3 regions of the Serratia sp. NPDC078593 genome follow, and region 1 is predicted to be linked to each of the others. Evidence: predicted binding sites of a transcription regulator. Region 1 holds the regulator's gene; each other region holds the start of a gene.

The links. The regulator PurR, encoded in region 1, represses purine synthesis genes. The targets are predictions, from matches to a motif close to CANGCAAACGTTTGCNTG.
Region 2: a site for PurR is predicted at 3,703-3,720, ahead of pyrD (quinone-dependent dihydroorotate dehydrogenase). Genes of this name have one in related genera too.
Region 3: a site for PurR is predicted at 1,552-1,569, ahead of upp (uracil phosphoribosyltransferase). Genes of this name have one in related genera too.

The regions. Positions count from the first base shown of each region.
Region 1 covers NZ_JBNNGK010000005.1:84,198-89,322, forward strand. Annotated here, with positions in the region: gene punC (purine nucleoside transporter PunC) at 325-1,521, opposite strand; gene punR (DNA-binding transcriptional activator PunR) at 1,647-2,591, shown strand; gene purR (HTH-type transcriptional repressor PurR) at 2,595-3,620, opposite strand; gene ACQKDS_RS07725 (YnhF family membrane protein) at 3,934-4,023, shown strand; gene sodB (superoxide dismutase [Fe]) at 4,080-4,658, opposite strand; gene ACQKDS_RS07735 (C40 family peptidase) at 4,999-5,125, opposite strand, start outside.
Region 2 covers NZ_JBNNGK010000020.1:33,111-38,235, reverse strand. Annotated here, with positions in the region: gene rlmKL (bifunctional 23S rRNA (guanine(2069)-N(7))-methyltransferase RlmK/23S rRNA (guanine(2445)-N(2))-methyltransferase RlmL) at 1-388, opposite strand, end outside; gene ACQKDS_RS17765 (YcbX family protein) at 610-1,713, shown strand; gene ACQKDS_RS17760 (cell division protein ZapC) at 1,714-2,262, opposite strand; gene pyrD (quinone-dependent dihydroorotate dehydrogenase) at 2,439-3,449, opposite strand; gene pepN (aminopeptidase N) at 4,078-5,125, opposite strand, start outside.
Region 3 covers NZ_JBNNGK010000009.1:34,689-39,813, reverse strand. Annotated here, with positions in the region: gene ACQKDS_RS11715 (HAD family hydrolase) at 1-478, opposite strand, end outside; gene pptA (tautomerase PptA) at 542-766, opposite strand; gene upp (uracil phosphoribosyltransferase) at 828-1,478, opposite strand; gene ACQKDS_RS11700 (NUDIX domain-containing protein) at 1,634-2,050, opposite strand; gene ACQKDS_RS11695 (questin oxidase family protein) at 2,063-3,244, opposite strand; gene ACQKDS_RS11690 (DMT family transporter) at 3,234-3,677, opposite strand; gene ACQKDS_RS11685 (DMT family transporter) at 3,687-4,145, opposite strand; gene ACQKDS_RS11680 (DUF6500 family protein) at 4,474-4,713, opposite strand.

The sequences.
Region 1 (5,125 bases):
TTCTTCTGACTTATGGCCCGATAGAAAAAGCGTAGTCAATTTCTGCGGGCACATACGTACACCAACGGAAACCTTCACCGCGGTGTCTGATATCCGATATGAACAGAGGGAAATTCTGAGAGGCCCAAGTGATAGGGGGCTTGGGCAAACGCATCAATAAATAAATTGTGACGCCACACGCGTCCGCAAAGTTACTTGCAATACAAAGATATTATCTGTGTTATTTTTGAAGGTCGTTTTCGAGTATAGGCCTGCCGAGGCGCTTACTCAACTGTAAAACGCACTCGGCAAATATATTTTTTAAGTGACGATTAACACTTGCGGTTATAACGCTGAGTTAGCGTGTTCCCCCAGAAGATTCGTCACCGTTTTACCTCGTTGCATCAGATAACCCAGCGCGGCCAATACCACGGTAGAAACCATCACCGTCGTTGTCGCCAATAGCGGTTGTTCAATATAGGCAGAAACCAGCATGCTGGCGATAAAACACAAACCGAGCTGCAAGGTGTTTTGCAGCGCGGCTGCTTTACCGGTGCTTTCTGGGAACGGCGTCAAGGCGTTCGCCACCACAATCGGGTAGGTGGCCCCGTTCACCAACGCCATAAAGCAGAACGGAATCAGCAGGGTGGTCAGGGTTGGTGAAGTGAGTGTTGCCACCAGATACAATGCCAGCATGCTGATGCCATACGCGGCTAGCAGCCAAGGCAGCAGCGTGTTGCCTTTCATCCGATTTAACGCCGTCCGGCAGCCGTATCCCCCTAACAGAAATGCCAATGTTTGTGGCACATAACTCAGGCCGATGTCATTTGGGCTGTAGCCCATATTGCCAAGTATGAACGGGGATCCGGTAAGCCAGGCGAAGAAACCGGCTGAACAGGCGGCGAATACCATCACATTACCGCTGAATACCGGTGATTTCAGCAACTGCAGGAAACCTATGCCGCTTTTGCCCTGTGCCGCGGCTTCCTGCCGTGAGCTGTCTTTGAGCAGCAGCGTTGGCAGCAGTAGGAGAAGGGTAATACCCAGCAGAACGGCGAAAATTGAACGCCATCCCATATGATTTAACAGCCATGCGCCAACCAACGGTGCCAGTGCGGGTGACAGTGCAACCAATGGCATAATGGTGGCGAATACGCGGTTTGCGCTGCCTTCACGATACCGATCGATGACGATCGCTTGCCAGCTAACGGCGGCAGAACAGACGCCAATGGCTTGAATAAAGCGCAGTGTCCACAGTTGTACGGCGTTATCCGCCCACATCATGCCAAGACAGCCGAGGCCGAACAGCGTCAGGCCGATCAATAAAACCGGTTTACGACCCAGACGGTCGGACAGTGGCCCCCACAATAATTGCGCAAAGGCGAAGCCAGCGAGAAAAATGCTAAGGCTGGCGCTGATGGCGCCGGCAGAAATTTGCAGTTCTTGCTGCATCACGCCGAAGGCGGGCAGATACATGTCTGTGGCCAGATAGCCGAGCATGCTTAAGCCAGCCAGATAGAACATAAATCCAAAGTTTCGCATGGTCTTTCTCATTAATTTTATGTTGGTGCAGGTTTTTTTTAGCGCCGCAAGTGTATCTGGCTGGATCTCTGCTTGTGAAACGGTAATATTTGCAAAGTGCTGTTAAAAAAATTGAAGGCAAAGCGATGTGGTCTGAATATTCCCTTGATGTTGTTGATGCGGTTGCGCGCACCGGCAGTTTTAGCGCGGCGGCACAGGAGTTACATCGTGTGCCGTCTGCGGTCAGTTATACCGTGCGTCAGTTGGAGCAATGGCTTGCCGTACCACTGTTTGAGCGCCGTCACCGTGATGTGGAGTTGACGCCCGCGGGGGCGCTATTTGTTCATGAAGCACGCGATGTTATCAAAAAAATGCTCAACACGCGGCGTCAATGTCAGCAGGTCGCTAACGGTTGGCGCGGGCAGTTAAAGATAGCCGTCGATATCATTGTTAAGCCGCAGCGTAGCCGACAGTTGGTACTGGATTTTTATCGCCATTTTCCAGATGTAGAACTGTTGGTACAACCGGAAGTGTTTAACGGCGTATGGGATGCGTTAATCGATGGCCGGGCAGATATGGCAATTGGTGCAACCCGCGCGGTTCCAACCGGTGGTGGTTTTGCTTTTCGCGATATGGGTTTTATGAACTGGCTGTGTGTCGTGAGTGCCGATCACCCGTTAGCGGGGTTACCGGGGCCGCTAAATGATGAGCAACTACGGCCGTATCCCTCATTGGTGTTGGAGGATACGTCGCGAACGTTGCCAAAACGCGTGACGTGGTCACTGGATAACCAGCGGCGGTTGGTGGTGCCAGATTGGGTGTCCGCGGTGGATTGCTTGTGCAGCGGTTTATGTGTCGGCATGGTGCCCGCCCATCGTGTGTTGCCGCAGGTTCAGCGTGGGGAATTGGTATCGCTGCAACTTCCTGAGCCATTTCCACCCAGCGCCTGTTGCCTGACATGGCAACAAAATGCGCAATCACCGGCGATGGCCTGGTTATTGGATTACCTTGGTGACAGTGACACGCTGAATCAGGAATGGTTGAGTGAAGAGAACCTACCGGAACGCCCTGAGAAGGCGCCCCGGCAATAATGCTTAGCGGCGGTAATCAACGAAGGGGCCATCGGCGACCGAGCGACGCTCGATCAGCTTAGGGTGGACTTCAATCACCTGCGACTCTTCACGCTTACTGATAATACGATCCAGCAACATGGTAAATGCCATCTCGCCGAGGCGCTCTTTGGGTTGATGAATAGTGGTCAGCGCCGGGGTGAAATAGCGCGCATTGCGCACATTGTCATAACCGATCACCGAAATATCCTGTGGTACGCGCAAACCGAGTTCATCAGCGGCGCAGATCGCGCCCATGGCCATAATGTCACCACCGCAGAAAACGGCGGTGGGGCGGTGTTTTTGTGACAAAATCTGGTGCATCGCCTTGTAACCGGATTCTGGCTCGAAGTCACCTTGGACGATCCATTCATCGCGAACGTCAATATTGGCCTCTTGTAACGCTTTCAGGAAGCCTTGGTGACGGCCGCCGCCGGTATTACGTGAGAGTTGGCCGGGAATGGCGCCAATGTCGCGATGGCCGCGTTCAATCAGGTAACGCCCCGCCAGATACCCGCCCTCAAAGGCATTATCGATAATGCTGTCGGTGAAATCGCCGCGTGCTGCGCCCCAATCCATGACGACCATCGGAATATTGCGGTGATCCTCCAGCATCCCGAGCAGTTGATCGGGATATTCGGAACACATCACTAGCAGACCGTCGACACGTTTTTGCGCCAGCATGGCCAGATAAGCGCGTTGTTTATCGAGATTATTGTGGGAGTTGCACAGAATCAGTGTGTAACCTTTGCTGTAGCAGCTGTTTTCCACGGCTTCAATCACTTCGGCGAAATAGGGCGCTTCACTGGACGTGGCGAGCAGACCGATAGATTTAGTGTGGTTAACCTTCAGGCTACGTGCCACGGCGCTGGGTGAATAGTGTAACTCTTTGATGGCAGCCCAAACGGCCGCTTTAGTTTCTTCGGCGACGAAACGGGTCTTATTGATGACGTGCGAAACGGTGGTGGTGGAAACGCCCGCGCGTTTGGCCACATCTTTAATCGTTGCCATGTAAAGAATGACTCCTGAACCCACATGTTGCAGCATGTAAGCATGTTGTTAATCGTTTGCCCGCGTAGATCCTTCTCTAGAGTCACGAAAACTTGGTTTTTAGTGTGGAAGTTGTCAGCCACTTGACTCAGGAGGGACGCATTGACCGCTACGCAGTAGTGAACTGCGAATTTTGTCGCATATTGAGCAAAAGGGGAAGATCTAATAGGAGTTATAGACAACAAGATTTTATCGGCGAACTGTGGGAAAATGATTTGACGCACCAAGGTTGTGGATTTTATGCTTATCCAAATAATTTGATCAGGAGCTTCTCATGGATACCGATTTGAAAATGTCTTTGTTCACCACGGTGTGCGCACTGGCATTAATTATTGTTTTTAGCTTTACCGCTGCACTGAACTGATCTCGCTAAAAGAAGGGCCGTTCCTAAACAGAACGGCACCTTTTATCTCACGGCCGTTACGCCAAGTTTTCTGTCACGAATGCCCAGTTAACCAATGCCCAGAAGTTTTCCAGGTAGTTTGGACGCGCATTACGGTAATCGATGTAATAAGCGTGCTCCCAAACGTCCACGGTCAGCAAGGGTTTGTCTTCACCGGTCAGCGGCGTGGCGGCATTGGATGTGTTCACGATAGCCAATGAGCCGTCGGCTTTCTTCACCAGCCAGGTCCAGCCAGCACCAAAGTTGCCCACCGCTGATTTGGTGAATGCGTCTTTGAAGGCAGTAAAAGAACCGAAGGATTGGTTAATGGCCTCTGCGACTGCGCCAGTCGGTTCGCCGCCACCTTGTGGTGACAGGCAATGCCAATAGAAGGTGTGGTTCCACACCTGTGCGGCATTGTTAAACACACCGCCGTTAGAGGTTTTGATGATCTCTTCTAGCGATTTGCCTTCGAACTCGCTGCCTTTCACCAGATTATTCAGGTTTACCACGTAGGTGTTGTGATGCTTACCATAATGATATTCCAAGGTTTCTTGGGAAATGTGCGGTTCGAGGGCATTTTTCGCGTATGGTAGTGCAGGTAATTCAAACGACATTGCTTTCTCCTTTATATACAGCGCTATTGTTCCAACGTTGGCCGTTAAGCATCGGCATCAACGATAACCCTTCATACTTCACGTTGCTTGAGTGTTGGCTGCCTTCCGTCACCCTGGTCACATAGTGGGCTATGCTCCCAGGGATTCATTCAGTTGCCGCCTACAAGCAACTCGAATTATCTTGGGTATAAATGGCTTTGTTTTTATTGTGGTTATTAATCTTAACAACTTTTAAGGTGAATAAAAGGTTTAAAGCGTGCTAAATCACGCTTTGGTCAAAGCATCCGCAGATTGGATGAAGAGAGGCATGTTGCCCAATGTTAGATTGCGTCATGGCATATTAACGAATGGTTTTGGGTGTCATCACGCGGCGAGCGCCGATGTAATGGCTTTGCCAGTAGTCACTATTGAGTTTGCTGATACGAATCTCTTCGCCGGTGCGCGGTGACTGAATAAACTGACCGTTG
Region 2 (5,125 bases), on a different contig from region 1:
CGGTCGGGCGTTGATCAATTTTTCGCGTGAAGCTGTCAACAATGGCATCTTTCACTTTCAACGCGCCGTATTGGCTATTGCGGATCTCTTCATTCACACCGCTGAAGTGCACGGCGAAGGTGTTTTCTACACCGAAGATTTCTGTCCAATCGATCGCCTGAACACCGAGGTAAAGATCCAAATCACTGTGCACGCGGAATTCATTCAGCGGCAACAAAATACGTGAAGCCAAACGGCTCCACAGCAAACTTTGGTACAGAAGACGATCGTCACCCTGAAAATGTACCCCACCCTGCACAACTCGACAGGCGTGAGCGCCAAGCAGCTCCAGTTCGCTTTTTAACAGTTCTTCCAGTCCACGCGCCGTGCTGGCAAACAGAGAGTTCATATCGTACTTATCACCAAAAAGAAAATTGTCGCGCATTATACCCTAAATAATTCGAGTTGCATCGCGGCGGCAAGCCTGAGAAGCCCAAAACTCTCTCGCGGAGGCGAACGCAAGCGCAGCTCGAAAGAGGTTATTCGAAGTATAACGGGTATAGCTAATCTGCACCGCTTATCATAAAGTTGCTCTCTTCCGTTTTGTTTTTCTTTGCTTGAGGATTTGGGGTGATCACGCTTTCCAAACTGTACGTCCATCCGGTTAAATCAATGCGCGGTTTACAATTATCTCATGCACAGGTTGCCTCACATGGCCTGGCATTTGACCGCAGCTTCATGATCACCGCGCCAGATGGCACTTTTCTTACCGCTCGCCACTACCCCCACATGGTGTTGTTCACCCCGGCACTGCTGGCAGACGGTCTATACCTAACGGCTCCGAATGGCGAAAGTGCCACTATTCGCTTTAGTGATTTTACCGCCGATGCGCAGCCTACCGAAGTCTGGGGGAATCATTTCACCGCGCGCATTGCGCCAATGGCGATCAACCAGTGGTTAAGCGGCTACTTTCAGCGCGAGGTGCAGTTGCGCTGGCTGGGACAAGATCTGACACGACGCGTCAAAAGACACCCAGAGATTCCGTTGTCGTTCGCCGATGGTTATCCGTTCCTGTTAATCAATGAAGCCTCATTCCATGATGTGCAACAACGCTGCCCAAGCAGTATCAAACTGGAGCAATTCCGCCCGAATTTAGTGGTTACCGGTGCTGATGCATGGGCAGAGGACGGCTGGCAGGTCATCCGCGTTGGCGAGGTGATGTTTGATGTGGTCAAACCTTGTAGCCGCTGCGTCTTGACCACCGTCAGTACCGAGCGAGGACGCAAACACCCCAACGGTGAGCCTTTGAACACGCTGCAAAAATTCCGTACGGCAGACGGGGGAGGTGTGGATTTCGGCCAAAATATGATTGCGCGTAACAGCGGTATTATCCGCGTTGGTGATACGGTTGACGTGTTAGCGAACAAGCCACCTCGCCCCTATGGCGGCGGCGCCGTAGCGGAAAACGTACAAGCCCCCAATGATAGTGCACAAAGCATAACCATCGATTATCAAGGAGCGGTATTTAACGGCAATAACCAACAAGTTCTGTTGGAACAACTGGAACTGCAAGGCATCAACATTCCCTACTCTTGTCGGGCGGGAATTTGCGGCAGTTGCCGAATAAAGTTAGTGGACGGCGACGTTGCCCCGTTGAAGAAAAGCGCGGTGGCCAATAATGGCACCATTCTTTCTTGTAGCTGTATCCCTAAGACCAATATCAAGCTGGCTTGATTACACCGCCCTGTCGTAAGCGGGTGTCGACGCATCGCCCTGCGCGCAGGGCTTCAAACGATCGTGCATCACTTTAATAGCATCGCCCAGAACCATGGTACGCCCTGCGACCGACAAGTGAAATTGCGCCAGTAGACACAGGCTGGCATTATCCCCCGCCTCTACCACCAGCAAGCGCGCATCCTCACCACTTTCCATTACCTTTACCGCGACCAAATCGCCATTTTTAGGCTGTAAAGGAAAATGCTGTTGGGAAAAATGCCAGCTTTTCGGCATTAACGGTTTAAGGAAGCGATAAGCCACCAAGGCGTTTAATACCAATTCAGCACGTTGCTCATGACTGAGTTTAATCTGTTTGCACTGTTCTTCGTAGGTAAAATACAGCGCAGCGTCATCAACGCAGAAGGCGCATTCGCCAAACGCGTCTGGCGTCAACATTTTGGCCGGAAAACGTGAACGGAAGATCATCCCATTGGCTAAATCAAGCATTAGCCGATCGTGTTCAGCGTCAAAATACCAACGCCAATTATCGTCAGGTTTTATCTTCATTGTTTATCCTTAGCTTGCCACGAGCCAACGCCATATTTACGGCAAAAGGTGATTTTATCACCGTTAAAGCAGCCTAAACATCAGATAATTCCACAGATGATATTTACGCTAATGAACAAAATATAGACGAGCCGGGGGGAGAAATAAACCCCCGGCAACAAATGAAAGGAAAATTATTAGATATGGGTAACGATATCTTTAATCAAACGCGGGCCGTGGAAGATGAATCCAGAATAAATTTGCACCAGTGTTGCACCCGCTGCTATTTTTTCTCGTGCGGCGGTTAAAGAATCAACGCCACCCACACCGATTATCGGCAACTTACCCTGCAGCTCTTGCGACAATCGGCGGATCACTTCAGTGCTGCGCGATTGTAAGGGGCGCCCACTCAACCCTCCAGCTTGCTCACAGTAATTTAATCCTTGAACCAATTTACGATCTAACGTGGTATTGGTGGCGATCACACCATCTATATTGTGGCGCACCAAACTGTCAGCTATTTGGATCAATTCGTCTTCAGAAAGATCCGGCGCGATCTTTACCGCCACCGGTACATATTTATGATGGCGTGCATGTAAGTCAGCCTGTTTATTTTTAACGGCGGCTAAAAGATCGTCTAATGCCTCACCATACTGCAGGGATCGTAATCCCGGCGTATTCGGTGAAGAAATGTTGATCGCAATATAACCGGCATACGGATAAACTTTATCCATGCAGATCAGATAATCGTCTTTACCCTGCTCTACTGGCGTATCTTTATTCTTGCCAATATTAATCCCAAGAATGCCACCAAAGTGAGATTTTTTGACATTCTCAACCAGATTATCGACCCCAAGGTTATTAAACCCCATGCGGTTAATGATCCCTTCGGCTTCCACAATACGGAATAGGCGCGGCTTATCATTGCCCGATTGCGGGCGTGGGGTGACGGTGCCAACCTCGATAAAACCAAAGCCCATTTCGCCTAAGGCATCGATACATTCACCATCTTTATCCAGACCTGCCGCTAAGCCGATTGGATTCTTAAAAGACAGCCCCATGCAGCTCACGGATTTGGTCGGCACAGACTGACGAACAAGAAACGCTAAAGGAGTGCCGGTAACACGGCGCAGTTGGCGAAAAGTTAATTCATGCGCGCGCTCTGGATCAAACTGGAACAACGCTTTCCTGATGAGAGGGTAGTACATGTACGCTCCTGATTTCCCGGTTATATCCGTCATACTTCAGGCTACTTCATTGATGGCCGACTTGCCCCATCCCATGCACTTAGTTGAGTAAGCGCCAAGACATCGGTTCAGTTGCCGCCTTGATACCAGCCGAATCATTTTGTCTCTCTACCCTGCCTATTCGCAAATTATTCGGTAGAGCTGCAAACCGGGGGCGTATTATCCGTGATAATCAACCTAATTGGAATGGGTTAAACGCCACAACGGCGTTTTATACGCAATCGTTTACTTTGCGCAGGCACCGTAACGGGATCAACCAGCATCCCATGTTGCCATCGATAACGCGGTTAAATTTTTCTACCTAATGAGCGAAATAACACAAGGTGATAAGCAGACGTTGTCGCAGATGAAATCGCCGTGAACGAAAAGGGACGGCCTTTAGCCCGCCCCCAGACTGTAGACAAAACGTGTTATTAGGGAAAGCGCGCCGAAGGGGTCGTAGCGGCTTGCCGCCGGAGCGCCCCTCGGTGCGCTAGACCCGAGTATCTCAGGTTCAAAGACAACGTTGTTATCAACCTGATAGGACGGCCTTAGCCGCCCCCCAACTGTTGATAATGCCCGTTAACTGACTGAGCGCATCACGCAATAATTAGGCGTCTAGCGCTTTACTGATTTTTTCATACAGGTCGCCAGACAGATTCTCCAACGCTTTTAATTGCTCCAACGCCTCACGCATCAACGCCTGACGACCTGCATCATAGCGCTTCAGGCGAATCAGTGGCTCAATCAATCGCGCAGCAACCTGCGGGTTACGGGTATTCAGGTCACTGAGGATCTCGACCAGGAACTGATAACCGCTGCCATCTTCCGCATGAAATGCCGAAGGATTGGCGGAAGCGAACGCCCCCACTAAAGAGCGGGTACGGTTCGGGTTGCTCAGGCTGAACGAACGGTGTTGCAACAGGCTACGCACCGTCGCCAACACATTGCTCGCCGGGCTGGTAGCTTGCAGCGCAAACCATTTATCCATCACCAGACCATCATGATGCCAACGATCGTCAAACTCCGCCATCAACGCATCACGGCAAGGTAATTGCGCACCAACGGCAGCGGCCAACGCGGCCAGTGAATCGGTCATGTTGTCCGCACTGCGGAACTGCGCGGCCACCAGTTTGTCGGCCTGTTGCGCATCAGCAAAGGCCAAATAGCGCAAGCAGGTATTACGCAATGCACGCTTGGCAATGTCACCGTGCTCAACGCGATAGCCGTCAGTTTTGTTATGGTGATAAACCGCCAGCCATTCGTCAGTCATCTCCTGAGCCAAACAGCGGGTAATCGCCTCATGCACATTGGCAATCGCGATAGGGTCAATCACGGTAAACAGTTCGGCAATTTCACTTTCAGAAGGCAACGTCAGGATTTGCGCCGCCAGCGCCGGATCCAGCTTTTCATCCAGCAACACAGCGCGGAAGGCATCAGCAACGTGCAACGGTAATGTCAGCGGTTGTTTCTGCTGATATTTAGCAACGTTCAATTTGATATAAATTGCCAACAGACTTTGTGCTGCGTCCCAACGGGCGAAGTCATTGCGCGCATGCTGCATTAAGAAGGTCAGTTGTTGATCACTATACGGATAATCCAACTTTACTGGCGCAGAAAATTCACGCAGCAGCGAAGGCACGGGCTGATGCTCAACA
Region 3 (5,125 bases), on a different contig from region 1:
GTGCCAGTATGCGGTCACCCGATTCCGGCGCCGGTTTTTTATTCGCAACTTGGTCTGCGCACACCACGACATCGAACAACGTCGCAATCCCCGCCGCGGCTAATAAGGCATTCGCACTGCGGGCGAACTTGTTGGTGGTGACCGCGAGACGAAAACCGGATTGTTTTAACTGTGCTAACCCGCTGGCAACGCCGGGAAATAACAGTGAGGGCGCCATGGGTAAAATCAGCGTCTGGAATTGCCGCAGATACTCGGCCACGCAGTCATTGACGGCCTGAGGGGCAGCCTCCGGCGGCAAAAGCTGCATAAAGGCGCTTTCCAACGGCAGGCCGATCGTTTCGCGAATCTGTTCGTCATGCGCTGGCTGTGGTAACTGCAACTGCTGAAACGTGGCGCGAAAGGCAGAAACAATCGCCGTCGCTGTATCAAACAGGGTGCCGTCAAGGTCAAACATAATCACGCTAAGATGAGGTTTCATGGATGCCATCTTCTTACTATCCCATACACACTGGGCTGGAAGCCGTAGCGATATTGGGCGTGGTTAATAATTAGGTTGTTTAATCAAACCGTCTTTTTTATTTTCTATTTCCGGGCGATAAACCTGCTCTTGCCAATCATCCGGCGATACCGCTTCCAGCGCGATGGAGACGACATTGGCACGGCAGCCAAATGCGCGGGTTATGGCCTGTGCAATGTCCTCTGCGAGCGTGTGTTGCGCCGTTTCTGATAGCGAAACGGGGAAGTGCTGAATTTTTACATGTGGCATAGTACGTATCGTTTCCTTATGGTGGGGGAGTGCGAGTGTAGGAGCGCGTGGGAGCCATGATTTAGCCGTGCCGCGTGCCAAAATAACGGTCACCAAAGTCACCAATACCCGGCTTCATAAAGGCTTGCTCTGATAAGCCTTGCTCAATCGATGAGGTCACAAATTGGATCGTCGGATAGCGGTCAAATAAACGTTTAACGCCGCTTGGCGATGCCAATACATTGACGACGCATATATTTTCCACCGGTACTCCGCGCTTTTGCAGCGTTTCTATCGCCATGATCAGTGAACCGCCGGTGGCCAGCATCGGTTCAAATAGCAAGATTGAACGTTCGGCAATATCGTCAGGGAAGTGAGAATAGAAATATTTGGGCTGCTTGGTGTCGGGATTACGCTGGATCAGTATTTTCCCTATCGGCTGGCTGGAAAACATGCGGCGATACTCGCCTTCAAAGCTTTCTCCGGCGCGAATAACCGATACACCGCAGACGCCACGGGCTAACCTTAATCCTGCATAGGTTTCGCCAATCGGGGTAATCACGTCCTGTTTTTCATAGGGCAGTAACGCGGCGGCGTTGACCAGCAATTGGCGTAACAGTTGATCGCTGTAATATTCAAAGCAATCATGCTCTGCCTGATTATTTCGAATTTTGGTATGTAAATATGTCAGGTAATCACTCGGGGGCAGTACATGGATATTAGGATGCTTCATCAACCACTCCTCGTTAACGTTAACCGGTACGCATTAATCCGCAGGCGGGAACCCCGACGCGTGGAAACGCATCAGGGCAACCGTTTGCCCGCGCTGCAACATGAATTATTTAAGGTATCCGTTACGGATAATATTAAAAGAACCGTATGAGTTATTCAGTTTATTAAATGCATCTCTTTTAATGCGTTTAATACTTTTACCGCGACGGCGGAGCAGCGGTGCTCATCCGTCGAATCGAGCCATGCCACTTCGGCAATTTCTGCATCGGGTTTAATTTCACCGCTAAATGCGGCGCTGAAACAGCGAATATTAACCCACACCCCCGCGGTTTTGCCGTCCGCTTGCCCTTGAAATTCGCCCATTGGCGTGATGCTGTCGCTGATTAATGCCACGGAGAGTTCTTCTTTTATTTCTCTGATTAACGCGTCGTTATCACTTTCTCCCGCCTCACGTTTACCGCCGGGAATATAATAAGCGCTCTTATTATGTGAACGTGCCATCAGGATTTTTTTATCTTGGATATAAATCCAGCCTAATTTATCGATAATTTTTGCGGTTGGGGCACTGTGCATATTATTTGTCTCTTAATCCAGATTTGGCGCGTGTTCAAACGACGGCGGCAATTCAGGCGTGGCGGTAAACTGGTGTGCAGCCGCGCGATACAGGCTGCATCTTGTGCGCAGCCACAAGCGCTTCATCACATAAACTAATTTGGGATTATGTTCTTCTTCTTCCTCTACCGCACGCGCGGTGAGTTGTTGCCATTCGCGCTCCCAGAGCGGATCGTCGATGTCGTCATGACTGTTGGCATAAATCTGCTGGAGAGCGGCTAACTTATCGGGTTGCGCCAAATTATTGGTAGCAAACAACATGCATTGCATACCGACCCAATAACAATTCAACACGTTCTGCACATCTTTCTCAGGTAAGTATTTGGCGATTTGCTCCATCGCCAGCAGCGACGTCAACAGGTGCAATAGCAGGAAGTTCCCCGGTTTGCTCAAATAGATCAGCGTAACCGCCTGATAGAGTTGCGACCAAGCCAGCTCCGAAGGTTGATTCGTCAGCCAGGCGGGTTGGCGATAAATTTCCTCATGCCCCAAATACAGCACACAGGCAATGCGGTATTGCAGACCGGAACGCTGCAGTTCGGGATGAATGCAGGCTGTGATTTCGGCGGCAGGCGTTTCAATGGCCGCCGTCTGCCATGCCAGCATCTCTTCTCGATGCGCTTGCCAGTGGTGCGCTAAGCGCAAAATAGAGTCGAAAGCCGTCGTTTCTTGGCATTGTGTATCAGGCTGGGCGCGATGGCCATGGCATGGCACATAAGAGTAAGCCATATACGCCAGACCTTCGGCGATCATCTCTTCATGTTCGACCAACAATGCCCAACCCAGATGAATGGTGCCGTGCGTCAGTGAGCCAACCCAACCGGCGAGCAGCTCTGGCATATAGGTCGCCAGGGTTTTTTCTCGCCCGTGTTGGCGTAGCGCTTGCAGGAAAAAATCACGATAGGCACTGAAGCTGCTACGTTTTCCCAATAGGCTGCGCCAGTTTGTCGCGTCAATCTGGTGCTTGGCGGCTCTTGGTGGTTCCAGCCCCATGCCGTAAGGCGTCATCTTGGCGTAGCGTTGGTAGTACCAGACAATACGTTGTTCCGCGACACCCAAGCCTGCCAAAGCAATCACCGCATGTTTGACATGATTGGTTAAATGGCCGTTGAATTCGATATCGTATTGTTGATCTGCTAACAGCTTATTTATCATGATGATATTTCTCTAATGTCGATAGGATGATCCCGAGGGTTATCAGCCCTACGCCCAACAGCCGGATAAGATGATAGCCGCCACCTTGGCTAATCACATCAAATAACACCGCAGAAAACATCTGTCCGCCAATAATTAATACGGAGGTATTAAGCGCGCCCATTTTGGGAAATACATAGCTGCTGGTTGCGACAAACAATGCGCCACACCCACCGCCGATCCATGCATAGGCTGGAACCATCGACCAATGAAATAGGTTTAATTGCTGCCAATAAAAGAGGGCGACCATCAAGGTCAAAAATAAAAAGCCGACGGAGTGGTTCCACAAAGAGGTGCGAAAAGCGCCGATAGTAGAACTCAACTGCCCGTTAATCACGCGGGCAGAACTGATCATCATACCGTTCAATAACGCAATAAAAATAAGCGAGTGCATGGATATATCCTAGAGGCTATAAATAATAAGAAAACAACCGGACATAATTAGCGCTAGAATTGCGAAATTTCGGCGCGTCAGCCTGCGTTTTTGTGAACCAAATAAACCAAAGTGATCGGCAAAAAATCCGAATAACAACTGGCCGACTAAGCCAAGAGAAATCGTGCTGGAGAGAGGAATACCGCCGTTCATTGCCATCGTAGCTAAAATTACGGTAAATGCGCCGGGTATCCCACCGAAATATAGCCACTTCGGTATTTTTTGTTGTTGATTATTCAACGTTTGCGGTTTTTTTTTAACAAACAAGATAATAAGCAGCAGTGAAACCACCATGCCAATACCGTGTGCGACCCAGGAGGCAACAACGGGCGTTGTATTCTCAGACAGGGCACTGTTGGCTTGAAACATTAAGGTAAGAAAAAAGCCACTGAGAATAGCGATAAAAATATTCTTTAAATTACCTATCACGATTTAAAACCTATGTATTAAAAATCACCAAAGTGATATTACCGTCACGATAATGCCCAACGTGATGACTATTTCCGTGATCGCTGTACGCGTAGAATTGGCAAAAAAAATACGCTCACTGATACACTAAGTCAACAGCAAGTTAAACATTTCTTAACAATTCTTTGATGGTGAGTTTCACCCGTGGGTCTTGACGGGGGAGGCGTCGTGGCCAAACGGGCGTCGGCATTTCGAGAACCGTAACGTGGGCTGTCCATTCAGCAGCCCGCGTATTTGTAGCCGTTGCCAAGGCAACTGGAGTGCCGTTTGCTAGGGGGCGCCGTCGGGCTCAGGTTTGTTTTGCGGACGATGTCGAGATAGCCAACACCAGCGACTTTATTTTTTCAGCCTTCTCGAAGTGGTCGAGTTTCATCTCCATGATCCACCAATGTGCAACCTCCATCAGTAAAACAGGATCATCATTTTTGTTGGCAAAAAAGGCATAGAATGACAGACCCACGTCATTACCTTTAGCCGCAATTTTGGCTTCACACGTCTTAACAATTTTCTCTCTTAGACTGGCTCTCATATTCGCTTTCTATGTTAAGCCGCGTGGCTTTGCAGGATTGGCTCAACAGGCTAAATCATTAGCCACGGTTTGTGTGTTTTGCATCGATGCAGAGGGGGATAAAGAAGATAACCCATGCAAATTGCTGGCATCGTGTCGCAATTAGAGCAGAGATTCTACTCTGTTCGCCGTGTGTTATTGATCGCCTTTGTGCTCCAGTAAGCACAGAGCAAGCGACATGACAATCATAAAGCAAATATATGATAGTGTGTTGTGAGTAAGAGCGCAGCGTTGCTTAGCATCAGGGATCAGAACAAGAGTACTGCGTGGCACACATTAAACGCTGATGGCGCAGGGGAGGTATCAACACTCTTTTGCCGCCGGTGGGGTAACGGCCAACCTATCAGAAACCCCATTTGTGGCGGCGAATAGG